DNA from 2 places in the Arthrobacter antioxidans genome. Region 2 is predicted to be linked to the other one. Evidence: predicted binding sites of a transcription regulator. Region 2 holds the regulator's gene; the other holds the start of a gene.
The links. Region 2 encodes Rex, which represses fermentation and respiration genes when NADH is low (regulators of the CRP and FNR family bind a similar motif). Its sites were predicted from a motif close to CTTGTGAANNNNTTCACAAG; they were not measured.
Positions count from the first base shown of each region.

Region 1: the regulator Rex is predicted to act here: its motif matches at 5,959-5,978, upstream of rhaI (L-rhamnose isomerase).

Region 1 covers NZ_CP095501.1:3,587,084-3,594,581, reverse strand. Annotated here, with positions in the region: gene MWM45_RS16700 (hypothetical protein) at 592-735, shown strand; gene MWM45_RS16695 (DUF2256 and DUF3253 domain-containing protein) at 732-1,139, shown strand; gene MWM45_RS16690 (rhamnulokinase) at 1,128-2,615, opposite strand; gene MWM45_RS16685 (bifunctional aldolase/short-chain dehydrogenase) at 2,617-4,689, opposite strand; gene rhaI (L-rhamnose isomerase) at 4,686-5,852, opposite strand; gene MWM45_RS16675 (LacI family DNA-binding transcriptional regulator) at 6,076-7,107, shown strand; gene MWM45_RS16670 (sugar ABC transporter ATP-binding protein) at 7,233-7,498, shown strand, end outside.
Region 2 covers NZ_CP095501.1:3,183,941-3,191,438, reverse strand. Annotated here, with positions in the region: gene MWM45_RS14785 (acetoin utilization protein AcuC) at 1-260, shown strand, start outside; gene MWM45_RS14780 (ArsR/SmtB family transcription factor) at 320-865, shown strand; gene MWM45_RS14775 (helix-turn-helix domain-containing protein) at 1,037-1,249, shown strand; gene MWM45_RS14770 (30S ribosomal protein bS22) at 1,444-1,542, shown strand; gene MWM45_RS14765 (HAD family hydrolase) at 1,669-2,481, opposite strand; gene MWM45_RS14760 (glutaredoxin family protein) at 2,569-2,832, shown strand; gene MWM45_RS14755 (redox-sensing transcriptional repressor Rex) at 3,018-3,704, shown strand; gene MWM45_RS14750 (hypothetical protein) at 3,729-4,328, opposite strand; gene MWM45_RS14745 (YceI family protein) at 4,528-5,085, opposite strand; gene MWM45_RS14740 (histidine phosphatase family protein) at 5,237-5,914, shown strand; gene MWM45_RS14735 (TlpA family protein disulfide reductase) at 5,954-6,574, shown strand; gene MWM45_RS14730 (cytochrome c biogenesis CcdA family protein) at 6,632-7,387, shown strand; gene resB (cytochrome c biogenesis protein ResB) at 7,439-7,498, shown strand, end outside.

The DNA.
Region 1 (7,498 bases), 400 kb from region 2:
CCAGCGCGCCGATACTGAGCCGCGCTGCGACTGAACCCTGTGCAGAGAAACGCTTCAGCGTGTCCCGGGACCCTGAATCGGAGTCGGAACCTGCGGGATCTGTTGAACTCGTTGCCACGGCAGATACCGGTGCGGTCGAGTCGACCAGGACCAGCCCGGCGACGTCCGCGGGACAATGGGTTGTATCAGGAGGCGGTGACGTCGGGTCCCTGTTCGCCATGGTTCCCAGCTTGATGCTCGCTACTCATCTGACCTGCTGATCAGTGGCTTGAGTGCCTGCTTGAGCCGGGCCTTTTGGTGGGTGGCCACCGCTCCCTGTGCTCCGTGTGAGGTGAACCGGGGGCGGTTCGTGTCGGCCGCGGGTGGCGGCGACGTAGGCGCCGGCCCGGTCGGGTCGTTCGTCGAGGATGGCGTGCGCGGTATCGACGGTGACGCCCGGGGCGCGGTGCACGGTCGCGCCGTTGCTGCTCCTGCTGACTCGGGCTGAACAGGGCGTAGCGGCGTCTCCTATGCTTGATGCAATCACCGAACCGCAGTCCTTCCCCGCGTCGGCCCGCCGCAGGACCGGCAGGGGTGGCAGGAAGGACCGCCGTGGCCACGGACAGCAGCGCAGACGAGCAGGGCCCGGCGAACCGGGCGGCCGACGCCGTCGAGCAGGCCTCCGACGCACGCTCTCTGGACCTCCGGGTGCGGCTCGGCTTCGCCACCCTCCGCGCCGTATCCAGGCGCTTGTGACGCCGCGGGGGAGGGCGCCTGCGCAGGGTCCCGGTGTTCCGCACGACCCGAAGTACTGCAGGTCGTGCGGCCGCCGCATGGAGTGGCGGAAGAAGTGGGAGCGGACCTGGGACTCGGTGCTCTACTGCAGCGACGCCTGCCGGGCCCGCAAGGTGAGGCCGATCGACGCAGCCCTCGAGGACTGGCTCCTGACGCGCCTGCGGAGCGTGCCGCGCGGACAGGGCATCGATCCGGCGGACGCCGCACGGGCTCTCGACGGGGAGGGCGGGAGTCTTCTGCACGAGCCCGCCCGGAACGCTGCGCGCCGCCTCGTGAACCGTGGCCTCGCGGAGATGGTGCAGCGCGGCGCCGTCGTCGACCCGTCGACGGCTAAAGGGCCCGTAACCCTTCGCTCACGTCGCTGACGGAACCCGCGCGGTCGCGGCCGGGCGCTCCGCCGGCTCGTAGCGGACGGTCCGGGCCGATCGGCGGGCGGCCGCGCGGATACCGGCCAGGGGAGGGCCGGACGATCCGGGTCCGCCGTCCAGCAGGCCGACGGCCCGCGCCTGGACGAGGACGTTGCCGAGCGCCGTCGCCTCGACCGGACCCGCGAGCACCGGCAGGCCCGTGCGGTCGGCGGTCAACTGGCAGAGCAGCGCGTTCTGCGATCCTCCGCCCACCACGTGGATGACGTCGATGCGGTGTCCTGACAGCCGGACGGCGTCCTGCAGTGTGCGGGCGTAGGCCGCGGCGAGGCTGTCCAGGATGCAGCGGACCACGGCCTCCCGGGTCGGCAGGCCACCCGGCGGCGCCCCGGCGGCCCGGCGGATGCGCGCGGGCATGGAGCCCGGCGCCAGGAAGTCGGTGCTGTCGGCATCGATGATCGGCCCGTTGGGCGGCAGGTCCGCGGCCGCAGCCAGCAGCCCCGCGAGATCGGGTTCAGGCCCTTCGACGCTCCATTCCCGCAGGCACTCCTGCAGCAGCCAGAGGCCGCCGGTGTTGCGCAGGTAGCGGATGGTCCCGTCCACGCCGCGTTCGTTGGTGAAGTTCGCGGTGCGGCTCTCCGCGGTCAGGATGGGGGCGTCGAGCTCGACGCCGACGAGCGACCACGTGCCCGAGGAGATGTAGGCGAAGTGCGGGGTGTCCGCGGGAACTGCGGCGACGGCGGAGGCCGTGTCGTGCGATCCGACGGCGACGACGGCGGTGTCGGCCGGGAGGCCCGTCGCCGAGGCGACGGCCGGCAGCAGGCGGCCGATCAGCGTGCCCGGTTCGACGAGCGGCGGGAAGAGTTCCGGTGACAGGCCGAGCGGGGCGAAGAGGTCCTCCGCCCAGGTGCCGGTGGCGGCGTCGAGCAGTCCCGTGGTGGAGGCGTTCGTCGCCTCGGTGCGGCGCTCGCCGGTCAGCCGGTACGCGAGCAGGTCGGGGATGAGCAGCGCCTGGACGCCCTGGAGCGACCGCTCGGCGGCGAGCTGGTACACCGTGTTGAACGGCAGGAACTGCAGCCCGGTGCGCGCGTACAGCTGCCCGGGTGGCACGGCGTGGTGCACGACGTCGATGCTCGCCGCGGTGCGTTCGTCACGGTAGCTGAAGGGCAGGTGCCGGAGCGTCCCGGCGTCGTCGACGAGCCCGTAGTCCACGGCCCAGGTGTCGATGCCGATGCTCATGACGGTGTCACCCGTCCGGGCCGCGGCCTCGCCTGCCCGGCGCAGTCCCACCAGCACCTCCGCAACCAGGGCGTCGACGTCCCACCGCAGGGCGCCGCCGAGGAACTGCGCACCGTTGGGGAAGCGGTGCACGGTGTCGAGCTCCGGACCGGCGTCCGTGAGCCTCCCGAGGATCACCCGACCGGAGGACGCCCCGATGTCGACGGCCACGAACACCGGTGTGGTGCCGGCAGCCATGTCAGCGCAGGAACGCGGCGGCCACGCCCGCGTCCACGGGGATGTGCAGGCCCGTCGTGTGTGAGAGCTCGGCGGAGGTCAGGACCGCGACGGCGTTGGCGACGTTCTCCGGGAGCACCTCGCGCTTGAGCAGGGTGCGCTGGGCGTAGTACTCGCCCAGCTTCTCCTCCTCCACGCCGTACACGGCGGCCCGCTTGGCGCCCCAGCCGCCGGCGAAGATGCCGGAGCCGCGGACCACGCCGTCGGGATTGATGCCGTTGACGCGCACCCCGTACCCCCCGAGCTCGGCGGCGAGGAGCCGCACCTGGTGCGCCTGGTCCGCCTTCGTGGCGCTGTAGGCGATGTTGTTGGGCCCGGCGAACACGGAGTTCTTGGAGGAGATGTAGATGATGTCCCCGCCCATGTCCTGCTCGATGAGCACCTTCGCGGCGGCCTGCGACATGAGGAAGGACCCCTTCGCCATGACGTTGTGCTGCAGGTCCCAGTCCTTCTCCGTGGTCTCGAGCAGGGGTTTGGAGATGGACAGGCCGGCGTTGTTGACCACGAGGTCCAGCCCGCCGAACGCCAGTACGGCGGCGTTCACGGCGTGGAGCACCTGGGCCGGATCGGTGACGTCGGCCTGCACGCCGATGGCGACGTCGGGCCCGCCGAGTGCGTCGGCGACGCCGTTCGCGCTGGCGATGTCCAGGTCCGCGATGACCACGCACGCTCCCTCCGCTGCGAGGCGCGTCGCGATGGCCTTGCCGATGCCCGACGCCGCCCCCGTCACCAGGGCGATGCGTCCCGCATGGGATTTCGGTTTCGGCATCCGCGCGAGCTTGGCCTCCTCCAGGGCCCAGTACTCGATGCGGAACTTCTCCCCCTCCTCGATCGGCGCGTAGGTCGAGATGGCCTCGGCGCCCCGCATGACATTGATGGCGTTGAGGTAGAACTCCCCGGCGACGCGGGCGGTCTGCTTGGTGGCGCCGTAGGAGAACATGCCGACGCCGGGCACCAGCACGATCGCCGGGTCCGCGCCGCGCATCGCGGGGGAGTCCGGCGTCGCGTGGCGGTCGTAGTAGGCGGCGTAGTCCGCCCGGTACGCGGCGTGCAGTTCACGCAGGCGCAGCAGGCAGCTCTCGACGTCGGCGTCCGCGGGGAGGTCGAGGATCAGCGGCTTGACCTTGGTGCGGAGGAAGTGGTCGGGGCAGCTGGTCCCGAGCGCCCCGAGGCGCGGGTGCTCGGTGGAGGCGAGGAAGTCGAGGACGCGGGGGTCGTCGGTGAAGTGGCCCACCTGCGCCCTGTCGGTGGAGGCGAGCCCGCGGATGGTCGGGGCGAGGGCCGCGGCCTTCGCCCGGCGCTCCTCCTCGGGCAGCGCGGCATACCCTTCGAGCGAGGGGCCGAAGGGCTCGGTCCGGCCGTGCTCTGCGATGTACCGCTCCGCCGCCTCGATGATCCACAGGGAGTTCGCCTCGGCCTCCGCGGACCTCTCGCCCCAGGCGGTGATGCCGTGGCCGCCGAGGATGGTGCCGATGGCTTCGGGGTTCGCCTCCTTGAGGGCGGCGATGTCGAGGCCGAGCTGGAAACCGGGCCGCCGCCAGGGCACCCAGACCACCTTCGGTCCGAAGATCGTACGGGTCAGGGCCTCGCCGTCCGCCGCGGTCGCGACGGCGATCCCGGAGTCGGGGTGCAGGTGGTCCACGTGGGCCGCGTCGACGAGGCCGTGCATCGCCGTGTCGATGGATGGCGCCGCCCCGCCCTTGCCGTGCAGGGTGTAGTCGAAGGCGGCGACCATCTCGTCCTCGCGCTCCACGCCCGGGTACACCGAGCGCAGCGCCTGAAGGCGGTCCAGGCGCAGGACGGCGAGCCCGGACTCCGTGAGCGTCCCGAGGTCCCCGCCGGACCCCTTCACCCAGAGCAGCTCGACGTCCTCGCCCGTGACCGGATCGACGCCCGTGCCCTTGGCGGACGTGTTGCCGCCGGCGTAGTTCGTGGTGCGCTTGTCGGCGCCGAGCCGGTTGGAGCGTGCGATGAGCTCGCTCACGGTCCGGTTGGTCGAGGTGGCCGTCGTCGGCTGCGTCGTCGTCACTGTCATGCTCCCCATCCGGCCTGCCGGCCGCCCTGCCGCTCGGTGTTGATCCGGTCCTGGTAGCCGCTCCCGCGGTATGCGTTCATGGGGTCCGCGGGGAGCCCCTTCGACTCCCGCCACTGTGCAAGGGCAGGGCGGACGTCGGTGTAGAAGGCGTCCATCATGAGGGCGTTCGCGCCGAGGACGTCACCGGCCTCCTGCGCCGCGGTGAGGGCGGGGCGGTCGATGAGCAGGGCGCGCGCCGACATCTCCTGCACGTTCAGCACCGAGCGGATCTGACCCGGGATCTTCTCCTCGAGGTTGTGGCACTGGTCGAGCATGAGCGCGATCCCGCCGGACGGGTCCAGACCGCCGCCGCGGATCACCTCCGCCATGATGCGGAACAGCTGGAACGGGTCCGCCGCCCCGACGATCAGGTCGTCGTCGGCGTAGAAACGCGAGTTGAAGTCGAAGGAGCCGAGCTTCCCGAGGCGGATCAGCTGCGCCACGATGAACTCGATGTTGGTCCCGGGCGCGTGGTGGCCCGTGTCGAGGCAGACGAGGGCCTTGTCGCCGAGCTGCTGGCAGTGGGCGTAGGAGGTACCCCAGTCGGGGACGTCCGTGTGATAGAACGCCGGCTCGAAGAACTTGTACTCGAGCACCAGCCGCTGGCCCTCGCCGAGGCGGTCGTACACCTTCCGGAGGGAGTCCTGCAGCCAGTCCTGCCGGGACCGCATGTCGGCCTGCCCCGGGTAGTTGGAGCCGTCCGCCAGCCAGATCTTCAGGTCCCGGGAGCCGGTGACGTTCATGACCTCGATGCACTCGTACATGTGGTCGATCGCCTTGTTCCGCACGGCGGCGTCGCTGTGCGTCAGGCTGCCGAACTTGTAGTCGTCGTCCTGGAACGTGTTGCTGTTGATGGTGCCGAGCCGCACGCCGTGCTCTCCGGCATGGGCGGCGAGGCTCCCGTAGTCGTCCACCGTGTCCCAGGGGATGTGGAGGGCCACGCTCGGGGCGAGGCCGGTCAGCCGGTGGACCATGCCCGCGTCGGCGATCTTCTCGTGGACGGTGCGGGGCGTGCCGGGCGTCGCGAAGACCTTGAACCGGGTCCCGGAATTGCCGTAGGCCCAGGAGGGCACCTCGATGGCGAGCTGGTCCAGCTCTGCCGTGATGTCGTCGATGACAGTCATGTACTCTCTCCAGCGTGCGGGCCGGGTGCTTCATTCCACCGGCGATGATTCTCGGGGTCTTTCGCCCGTCCGGACGGAGCCCGAACGGGGACATGGATGCGCCGTGCTTTTGAATCGTTTCATTAGCACGTTTCAAAGCTATCCTTGCTGGAGACCGAGTGTCAACCGTCCCGTCGGCGTCCCGCCGACGCGCGACGCGACCTCCGAGACAGCCGGAGTCCCCATGAGCAGCCGACCAGTCAGCATCAAGGACGTCGCGGACAGGGCCGGGGTGGCGGTCGGGACGGTCTCGAACGTGCTGAACCATCCCGCGCGCGTCTCGACGGCCACCCGCGAGCGCGTGCAGGCCGCGATCGACGGGCTCGGCTTCGTGCGGAACGACGCCGCCCGGCAGTTGAGGGCGGGCCAGAGCCGCACCATCGGCCTGGTCGTGCTCGACGTCGCCAACCCCTTCTTCTCCTCCCTCGCCCGCGCGGCCGAGGACTGCGCCGCCGAGAACGGGAGCACCGTGGTGCTCGGCGACAGCGGGCAGGACGCCGAGCGCGAAGCCCGGTACATCGACGTCTTCGAGCAGCAGCGGGTGCAGGGCATGCTCATCTCGCCCGTCGGGGACGTGGGGCCGCGCGTCGAGGCGCTGCGGCAGCGCGGCATGCCCGTGGTGCTGGTGGACCGCGTGGATCCGCAGCGGCGCTGCAGCTCGGTGTCCGTGGACGACGTCGCCGGTGGCTACATCGCCGTGCGGCACCTGCTCGAGGCGGGCCGGCGGCGGATCGCGTTCGTGGGGACCAGGGCCGACTACCGCCAGGTCGCGGATCGCCTGGCCGGCGCCCGCCAGGCGATCGCGGAGCACGACGGCGCCGTGCTCGAGGTCCTCGCAGCGGAGGCCATGACGGTGCTGGCCGGCCGGGACGTCGGGGAGGCGATCGCACAGCGCCGGCACGGGGAGCTGCCGGACGGCATCTTCTGCGCCAACGACCTCCTCGCGATCGGCGTCATGCAGGCGGTCCTGCTGATCCGAGGCCTCAGGATCCCCGAGGACCTCGCCCTGATCGGGTACGACGACATCGACTTCTCCGCCTCCACCGTCGTCCCGCTGACGAGCGTCCGCAAGCCGACCGAACTCATGGGGCGCACCGCCGTCGAACTGCTCCTCGAGGAGATTGAGGGGCCTACGGCCCGCCGTCGCCAGGTGATCTTCGACCCCGAACTCGTGGAGCGCCGCAGCACGCGGGCGCGGGTGACCGCCGCCGGCTGACGGGCCGGCCCCGCCGTCGCGCCGGGGTCACAGTCCGATCTCGGCCTGTTGACGGTCCCGGAGGTCGCGCCTACTATTCGAGGACATCGAATCTGAAACGATTCATTTCTTCCCGAGGAGTTGCAGTGGCGCACCCTGATGGCCGTGGCAGTGAGGCCACGGACCCGTCCGCACCGGGGCGGGCTCCCGTGCTGGCGCTCCGCGGCGCGCTGAAGACCTTCGGCCCGGTCGTCGCGCTCGCCGACGGCACCATCGACCTGGCGGCGGGCGAGATCCACGCGCTGGTCGGCGAGAACGGCGCGGGGAAGTCGACGCTCGTGAAGATCCTCGCGGGGGTGCACCACCCGGATGCCGGGGAGTTCCTCGTCGGCGGGCAGAGCGTCAGCTTCCG
Region 2 (7,498 bases):
TGCCGCGGTCGTGGTCGTTGCTCGTCGCGGTGGCCGCCGGCGCACCGATGGGCCCGGCGACGCCCGTCCCGGCCGTCTGGCGGGAGTACGTGCTGGAACGGCACGGCGTCGAGGCGCCCCGCCTGATGGGCGACGGCGCGGACATCTGGTGGCGCTCGTGGGAGATCGGCTACGACCCCAACGACGACCTCGACCGGACGGTGATGGCGACCCGGAAGGCCCTGTTCCCGCTCCACGGACTGGACCCCTGGTTCGACTGACCGTGACCCGCCGATCGCGTCAGGATGCCGCGTGGCGTATATGTCGCTAGGGTGGGCGAATGGGAATCGATGATGTATTCGCCGTCATCGCCGAAGGAACGCGCAGGCAGATCCTCGAGAACCTGCGCGACGGCGACAAGGCGGTGGGGGAGCTCGTGATCCAACTGCAGGTCAGCCAGCCGACGGTGTCGAAGCACCTGAAGGTGCTGCGGGAGGCGGGCTTGGTGAGCATGCGGGCGCAGGGGCAGAAACGCTACTACTCGCTGGACACCGCGCCGCTCGGCCTGGTGCGCGACTGGCTCGCCGGGTTCGAGCCGAGCGCGGACCCGGTCCCCGCTGCGGCCTCCGGGGGTGCCCGTCCGGAGGAGCAGTCCGCCGAGGTGATGACGGTGGCGGACGTCGTCGCGGTGCTCGAGCCGGAGACGACCGCTGCGCCGAGCACCGAGGACAAGACGGCGCTGGCCGCCGCGGTCCTGGTGGCACCTCCGGTGTCCGGCGGGCCGGACGCACCGCGTCCCCCGATGGGCCGGACCATGGGTCGGGCGGCGGAACGCGCGGCAGACCTGCTGTCCCAACTGCGCCGGCGCCGCGATCCGTCGTCGTAGGTCCGGCGGGTCGGCCGTCTTTCACTCCAGTCACATCTGCCCCTAGAATGACTCCTTAGGCGGATTATCCTTTTGCTTCAAGGCGACACGCCGAACGGTCACCCGCCGGTAGCTCTCCGGCACCGGTCCCAGGGTGACGTGCAAGCCTCCATGCAAAGGAATAGTGGTGAGATGGCAGACGGGAACAACGTCTCGGATGTGCAGTTCCTGACGGTCGCGGAAGTGGCGGGACTCATGCGCGTGTCGAAGATGACCGTGTACAGGCTCGTGCACGCAGGAGAGTTGCCGGCCGTCCAGTTCGGCCGCTCCTACCGTGTCCCCGAGTCCGCGGTGGAGGACTTCCTCCGCCGGGCGCAGGTCGACGGGCAGTCCGAGACCGCCTGATCGCCGGTCGTCCGTGGGGTCCGCAAACGGATGTACCCTGTTAAGGAGCGTTTTGGGCGGGTTTCGAGCCTGCTCGACTTATTGCATCAAACGGGCAACTGCCACCAGGCACGCGCCTTTCGTCATCACCAGGGTGTGCCCCGAGGCTCTTCGCCGCGGTCCGACCTGGCAACACAACAGTTTGTGAGGACTCTATGGGTTCAGTAATCAAGAAGCGCCGCAAGCGTATGGCAAAGAAGAAGCACCGCAAGCTGCTTCGCAAGACCCGTCACCAGCGCCGCAACAAGAAGTAGGCAGGCGCCCGGCCCAGAGCCGGAGCGTGCCGACCGGCCCGGATTCCCGCCTTCTCGGCGTGGAAGCCGGGCCGTCGTCGTCTGGCGGACTCTCCGTCGTCGGCCGGGCTCCCGGCCCGTCCGGGGTCAGTGGCTCCTGAACCGTGAGTACCCGCGCCACAGCCCGTAGACGGATCCGACGACGGTGGCCGCGCGCAGGCCCAGGGTCGCGGCCCGCCGTCCGCTGCGGAAGTCGTAGACGGGCCAGTTGTTCGCCCGGGCATGGCGGCGGAGCCGGGCGTCCGGGTTGATGGCCACCGGATGCCCGACGGCGGTCAGCAGCGGGATGTCGTTGTAGGAGTCGCTGTAGCCCCAGCACCGCGAGAGGTCCAGGTTCTCCCGCTGCGCCAGTTCCAGCACCGCGACGGCCTTGGCCGGCCCGTGGAGGAACTCGCCGACCAGTTTGCCGGTGTAGAGGCCGTCGGCGACCTCCCCCACGGTGCCGAGGGCCCCGGTGAGCCCGAGGCGGCTCGCGATCACGCCGGCCACCTCCACGGGGGTGCCGGTCACCAGCCAGACCTGCCGGTGCGAGGTCAGGTGCTGTTCGGCCAGGGCGCGCGCGCCGGGCCAGATCTTCGAGGCGATCATCTCGTCGTAGACCTCCTCGCCCAGGGCCAGGATGTCCTCGTGGGCGATCCCGATGGCGAAGGCGAGGGCGGCGTCGCGCACCGAGTTCACGTCCGTCATCGTCTCGCCGCGCATGATGAAGCGGAGCTGCTTCCAGGCCAGGCCCGCGGCGAAGCGCAGCGTGAAGGCCTTGCGCTGGTACATCTTGCGGCCCACATGGAACAGGCTGGCGCCGCGCATCAGCGTGTTGTCCACGTCGAAGAAGGCTGCTTCGCCCGCGACGGTCGCCGAAGGCTGGAGGATGGGGTGCGTGACCCGGGCGGCGTCCGGCATGCTCCGAGTCTAGTTCTTCGGCCCCGCCGCTCGACGGCATCTCCTGCCGCTGCTGCCGGCACCGCACGGGCGCAGTACCGTGGAGGGATGCAAACCCCTGCGGAGATGCCCGGCACCGGCGTGGTGCTCCTCACCCGGCCCGGGTGTCATCTCTGCGAGGATGCCCGCGCCGTGGTGCGGCGGGTGACCGACGACCTCGGCCTGGGCTGGCGCGAGGTGAGCGCCGCCGAGGTCCCCGCGCTCGGTGCACGCTTCGCGGAGGAACTGCCCGTCCTGTTCATCGACGGCGTCCAGCGGGACTTCTGGTCGATCGACGAGGCGAGGCTGAGGCGGCTGCTGGCGGGCGCCTGAGGGGCCCCGACCGGCCGCCCCTCCGTTCCCCCCACGATGCTCGCCGCCCGGCTTGGAGGCCCCGCGTCGTCGGCATACAGTGGGTGGTACTTCCGCCCCCGATGCCGAGGGACCCCGGAACCGCAGCTCCCGGACCGGGCGCGGCGGTGCTAGCAACGGAGCCGATGACAGTGACAACGCCGGACATGCCAGGCCTTCACCCCGTGGACGATGCGGCGCGCCACATCCCTCCCGCATCGGTCGCGCGTCTCACCATCTACCTGCGGGCGCTGAATTCCCTGCTCGCCGAGGGCATCGAACGGGTGTCCTCCGAGGAACTCGCGGATGCCGCCGGAGTGAACTCGCCCAAACTCCGCAAGGACCTCTCCTACCTCGGGTCCTACGGCACCCGGGGCGTCGGGTACGACGTGCAGTACCTCAACCGGCAGATCTCGGTGGCCCTCGGGCTCACGCTCGACTGGCGCGTCGCGATCCTCGGCGCGGGCAACCTCGGACGGGCCCTCGCCGGCTACTCGGGGTTCGGCTCGCGCGGGTTCGAGATCGTGGCGCTCTTCGACGCCGACCAGCTGGTCGTCGGGTCCGAGGTGGGCTACCTCCGGGTCAGTGCGGTCGACGACCTCGAGGCGGTGCTGGAGCGCACCCGCACCAACATGGCGGTGCTCGCGGTTCCCGCGGCGGTCGCCCAGGAGCTGTGCGACCGCCTCGTCGCGGCCGGGATCTCCAGCATCCTCAGCTTCGCGCCCGTGGTGCTGCAGGTACCGCCGCACGTCCAGCTGCGCAAGGTGGACATGTCCACCGAGCTCCAGATCCTGGCCTACCACGCACAAAGGGCGCAGGAGCCGGACCTCGGTCCGGTCTCCCGCGCCCAGTAGGCGGGGGTACGAGCGCCCGCGCCCTCAGTACCCGAGCTTCTGCGGGGCGAAGTACGGCCGCGCCGGCTTCAGGTAGGTCAGGACGACGCCCGCCACGCCCAGGAGCAGGACGATCACACTGAGTGTGATCGACAGACCGGAGACCGGCACCGCTTCCTGGCCCGAGGCCTCGACGGCCTGGTTGGCAAGCGGCAGGAGCAGCAGGCCGCCGACGGTCACCAGCACGTTGAGGGCCGCGAGGACCGTCGCGGTGATGCGGGCCCAGTTGCGACCCCGGCGGATGAAGATCGCCAGGACCACGTAGACCGCGGCGGCGAGGGCCGCGAACAGCAGCTGGGACACCATCTGGACCGATGATCCGGCGCCCTCGGGGATCTCCGTCACCCCGACGACGGAGGAGAGGAAGTGGAGGACGCCCGCAGCGAGGATGAGGTAGTACGCCCGCTGGACCTCCTTCGGCGCCGGTCCCTTCTCGGTGAGACCCGGCGCGCCCGATGCCGGGTAGGCGTAGCTCGGGGACGGGGACTGCTGGGCAGAGGGGTTCTGGCCGCTGCCGCCCGCTCCCGGTGCGTTCCAGGCGGGCCCGTTGTCCTGCCCGTTCGGAGTGTCCTGTGGTGTGCTCATCGTCGCGTCCTTCGCTGATCAGGGAGTGGTCATCCGGCCGGTGGCGCCCCCCATGGACGCGGCCCCCGTGGATGTGGTCACCGTCAGCCTAGTTCGTGGGCTCCCCCCGAAGGCGGGACGAAACGCCGACGGCCGGCGTCGTCGGGAGGACGACGCCGGCCGTCGGGGCCTGCGGGCGGGCGGTAGCCCGGGTGGCGGATCAGACCGTGGCGACCGCGGGAGCCACGAAGGCGGCTTCGATGGTGATGGTCACCTTGTCGCCGACGAGGACGCCGCCGGCCTCGAGGGCCGCGTTCCAGGTGAGGCCGAAGTCCTTGCGCGAGATGCTCGTGGAGGCCGAGACGCCGGCGCGGGTGGCGCCGAAGGGGTCCACGGCCACGCCGTTGAACTCGGCGTCGAGGGTCACGGGCTTGGTGATGCCGCGGATGGTGAGGTCACCGTTGATCCGATAGGTCTCGCCGGAGCCCTCGTGGGAGGTGGAGACGAAGGTCATCTCGGGGAACTGCTCGACGTCGAAGAAGTCGGCGCCCTTGACGTGGCCGTCGCGGTTCTCGTCGCCGGAGGTGAAGGATGCGGTGCTGATGGTCGCGGAGATGCTCGAGTCCTCGAGCGACGAGCCGACGGTGAGTGCGGCGTCGACGTCCTTGAACGAGCCGCGGACCTTGCTGATGCCTGCGTGGCGGACGCTGAAGCCCACCTCGCTGTGGGAGGGGTCGAAGGACCAGGTGCCGGAGGTGAGGCCTGAGGGGACAGTCATGAGGAACTCCTGAGAAGGGTGGCTGGCGGATGCTTACAGGGAGTAGAAGCATGCATATGCATGTTTTATTCCATGGATCAGTAAAACGTTCAACAAACTCCCGCGCAAGTATCGATTGGCCGTCGCACGCAGCATGCGCGAAACTGGAAGGATGCAGCGATCAACCGTCCACCTGGTGCGCCACGGTGAGGTCCACAACCCCGGGGGAGTCCTCTACGGACGGCTCCCCGAGTTCCATCTCTCCGATCTCGGCCGTCAGATGGCCGCGCAGATGGCCCGGTACTTCCAGGCACGGCGCGACGACGGCGCCGACATCGTGCACCTCGTGGCCTCGCCGCTCGACCGTGCGCAGGAGACGGCGCAGCCGCTCGCGGACACCCTCGGGCTCGCGATCGCCACCGACGAGCGGATCATCGAGGCGGAGAACCGCTTCGAGGGCATGTCCGGGATCAAGAGCCGGCTCCGGCAGCCCCGCAACTGGCCGCTGCTCGTCAATCCCCTCCGCCCCTCCTGGGGCGAGCCCTACCGCCTGCAGGTCGAACGCATGATGGCGGGAGTCCACGACGCGCGGCGGCTGGCCCTCGAGCTCGGTGCCGACAGGGGGGAGGGCCGCCCCGCGGAGGCCATCCTCGTCAGCCACCAGCTCCCGATCTGGGTGACGAGGCTCGCCGCCGAGCACCGCCGGCTCTGGCACGACCCGCGCCAGCGTGAATGCACGCTCACGTCCGTCACGTCCCTCGACTTCGACGGCGAGACCATCCGGCGCGTCCGCTACGCGGAGCCGTGCGCCGACCTGCTGCCCGAGGCGGCGAATGTCCCCGGCGCGTAATAGAATTACTACACGTCGTAGAAATCAACGGAAGAAGCCGTGATCACACCCGTCCGTCCCGCACCGCGCCGCCGCCTGCTCACGCTGCGTACGGCGCTGGCCTTCGCCGTGCCGGTCTCGCTCGCGCTGACGTCCTGCGCGGCGGATGATCCGTTGGCGCAGCAGGCCGCGGCGGGGGACGGCAAGAACTACATCGCGGGTGACGGCTCCGTCACCGAGTACGCCGCGGGCGACAGGGGAGAGCCCGTCGAGGTCTCCGGCACCCTGTTCGACGGCACCTCCGTGTCGAGTGCCGAGTGGGACGGCCAGGTCACCGTGCTCAACTTCTGGTACGCCGCCTGTGCTCCCTGCCGTGAGGAAGCACCCGACCTCGTCTCGCTGCACGACGACTATGCGCCGCAGGGCGCCGCGTTCTACGGGGTGAACATCCGCGACGAGAAGGCCACGGCGGAAGCCTTCGAGCGCAGCTTCGACATCCCGTACCAGAGCTTCGCCGACAAGGACGGCGGGGTGCTGCTGGACATGACGCAGTACGTCCCGCCGCAGGCTGTCCCCACCACGATCGTGCTGGACCGCGAGGGGCGCGTCTCGGCGCGGATCCTCGGGCTCGCGGACCGCAGCACACTCAAGGCCCTGATCTCCGATGCCCTCGCTGAATAGCGCGCCGGGCCGGGCATGCCGATGACGGGGCCGCCGGCCGCGTCGATGCCGCTCGCCGTGGGCAACGCCTTCGCCGACGCCGTCCTGAACGGCTCCATGCTCCTGGCGTTGCCCGTCGCCCTCCTGGCGGGTCTCGTCTCCTTCGTCTCTCCCTGCGTCCTGCCCCTGGTCCCCGGCTACCTCGGGTACGTGACGGGACTGACCGGCGTCGATCTCGAGAAGCAGAGGAAAGGCCGCATGCTCGCCGGGATCGGCCTGTTCGTCGTCGGCTTCTCGGTGGTCTTCATGGCCTACGGGACGCTCTTCGGCCAGCTGGGAGCCTTCCTGCGAGTCTCGCAGGGATGGCTCCTCCAGGTGCTCGGCGTCGTCGTGATCCTCCTGGGCATCATCTTCATGGGCGGGTTCTCCTGGTTCCAGCGGGAGAGCCGCCTCCATGCGAGGGTCCCGGCGGGGCTTTTGGGCGCTCCGCTGCTGGGGGTGACCTTCGGGCTCGGCTGGGCGCCGTGCATCGGGCCCACCCTGGGCGCGGTGCAGCTGCTCGCCATCTCCGGCAACGACGCCACGGCGCTGAAGGGCGCCGTGCTCACCTTCGTGTACTGCCTCGGGCTCGGTCTGCCGTTCCTGCTGATCGCACTCGGCGTGCGGCGCGGCATGGGCGCGCTCGCGTTCTTCCGGAAGCACCGGCTCCTGCTGCAGCGCTCCGGGGGAGGGCTCCTGGTGCTCGTGGGCGTCCTCATGGTCACGGGCGTCTGGAACCTCTGGATCACCCAGTTGCAGGATCTGCTGATCGGCAACGTCGTCCTCCCGATCTGATCGGCGGACGCGCACGGCACGGAATCGAATCGACTTGATGGAAGGCCCACAGTGAAGCAGGACGTCACACAGGACGCGAGGGACAGGCCGGGCACCTCCGCGGCCCGGTCC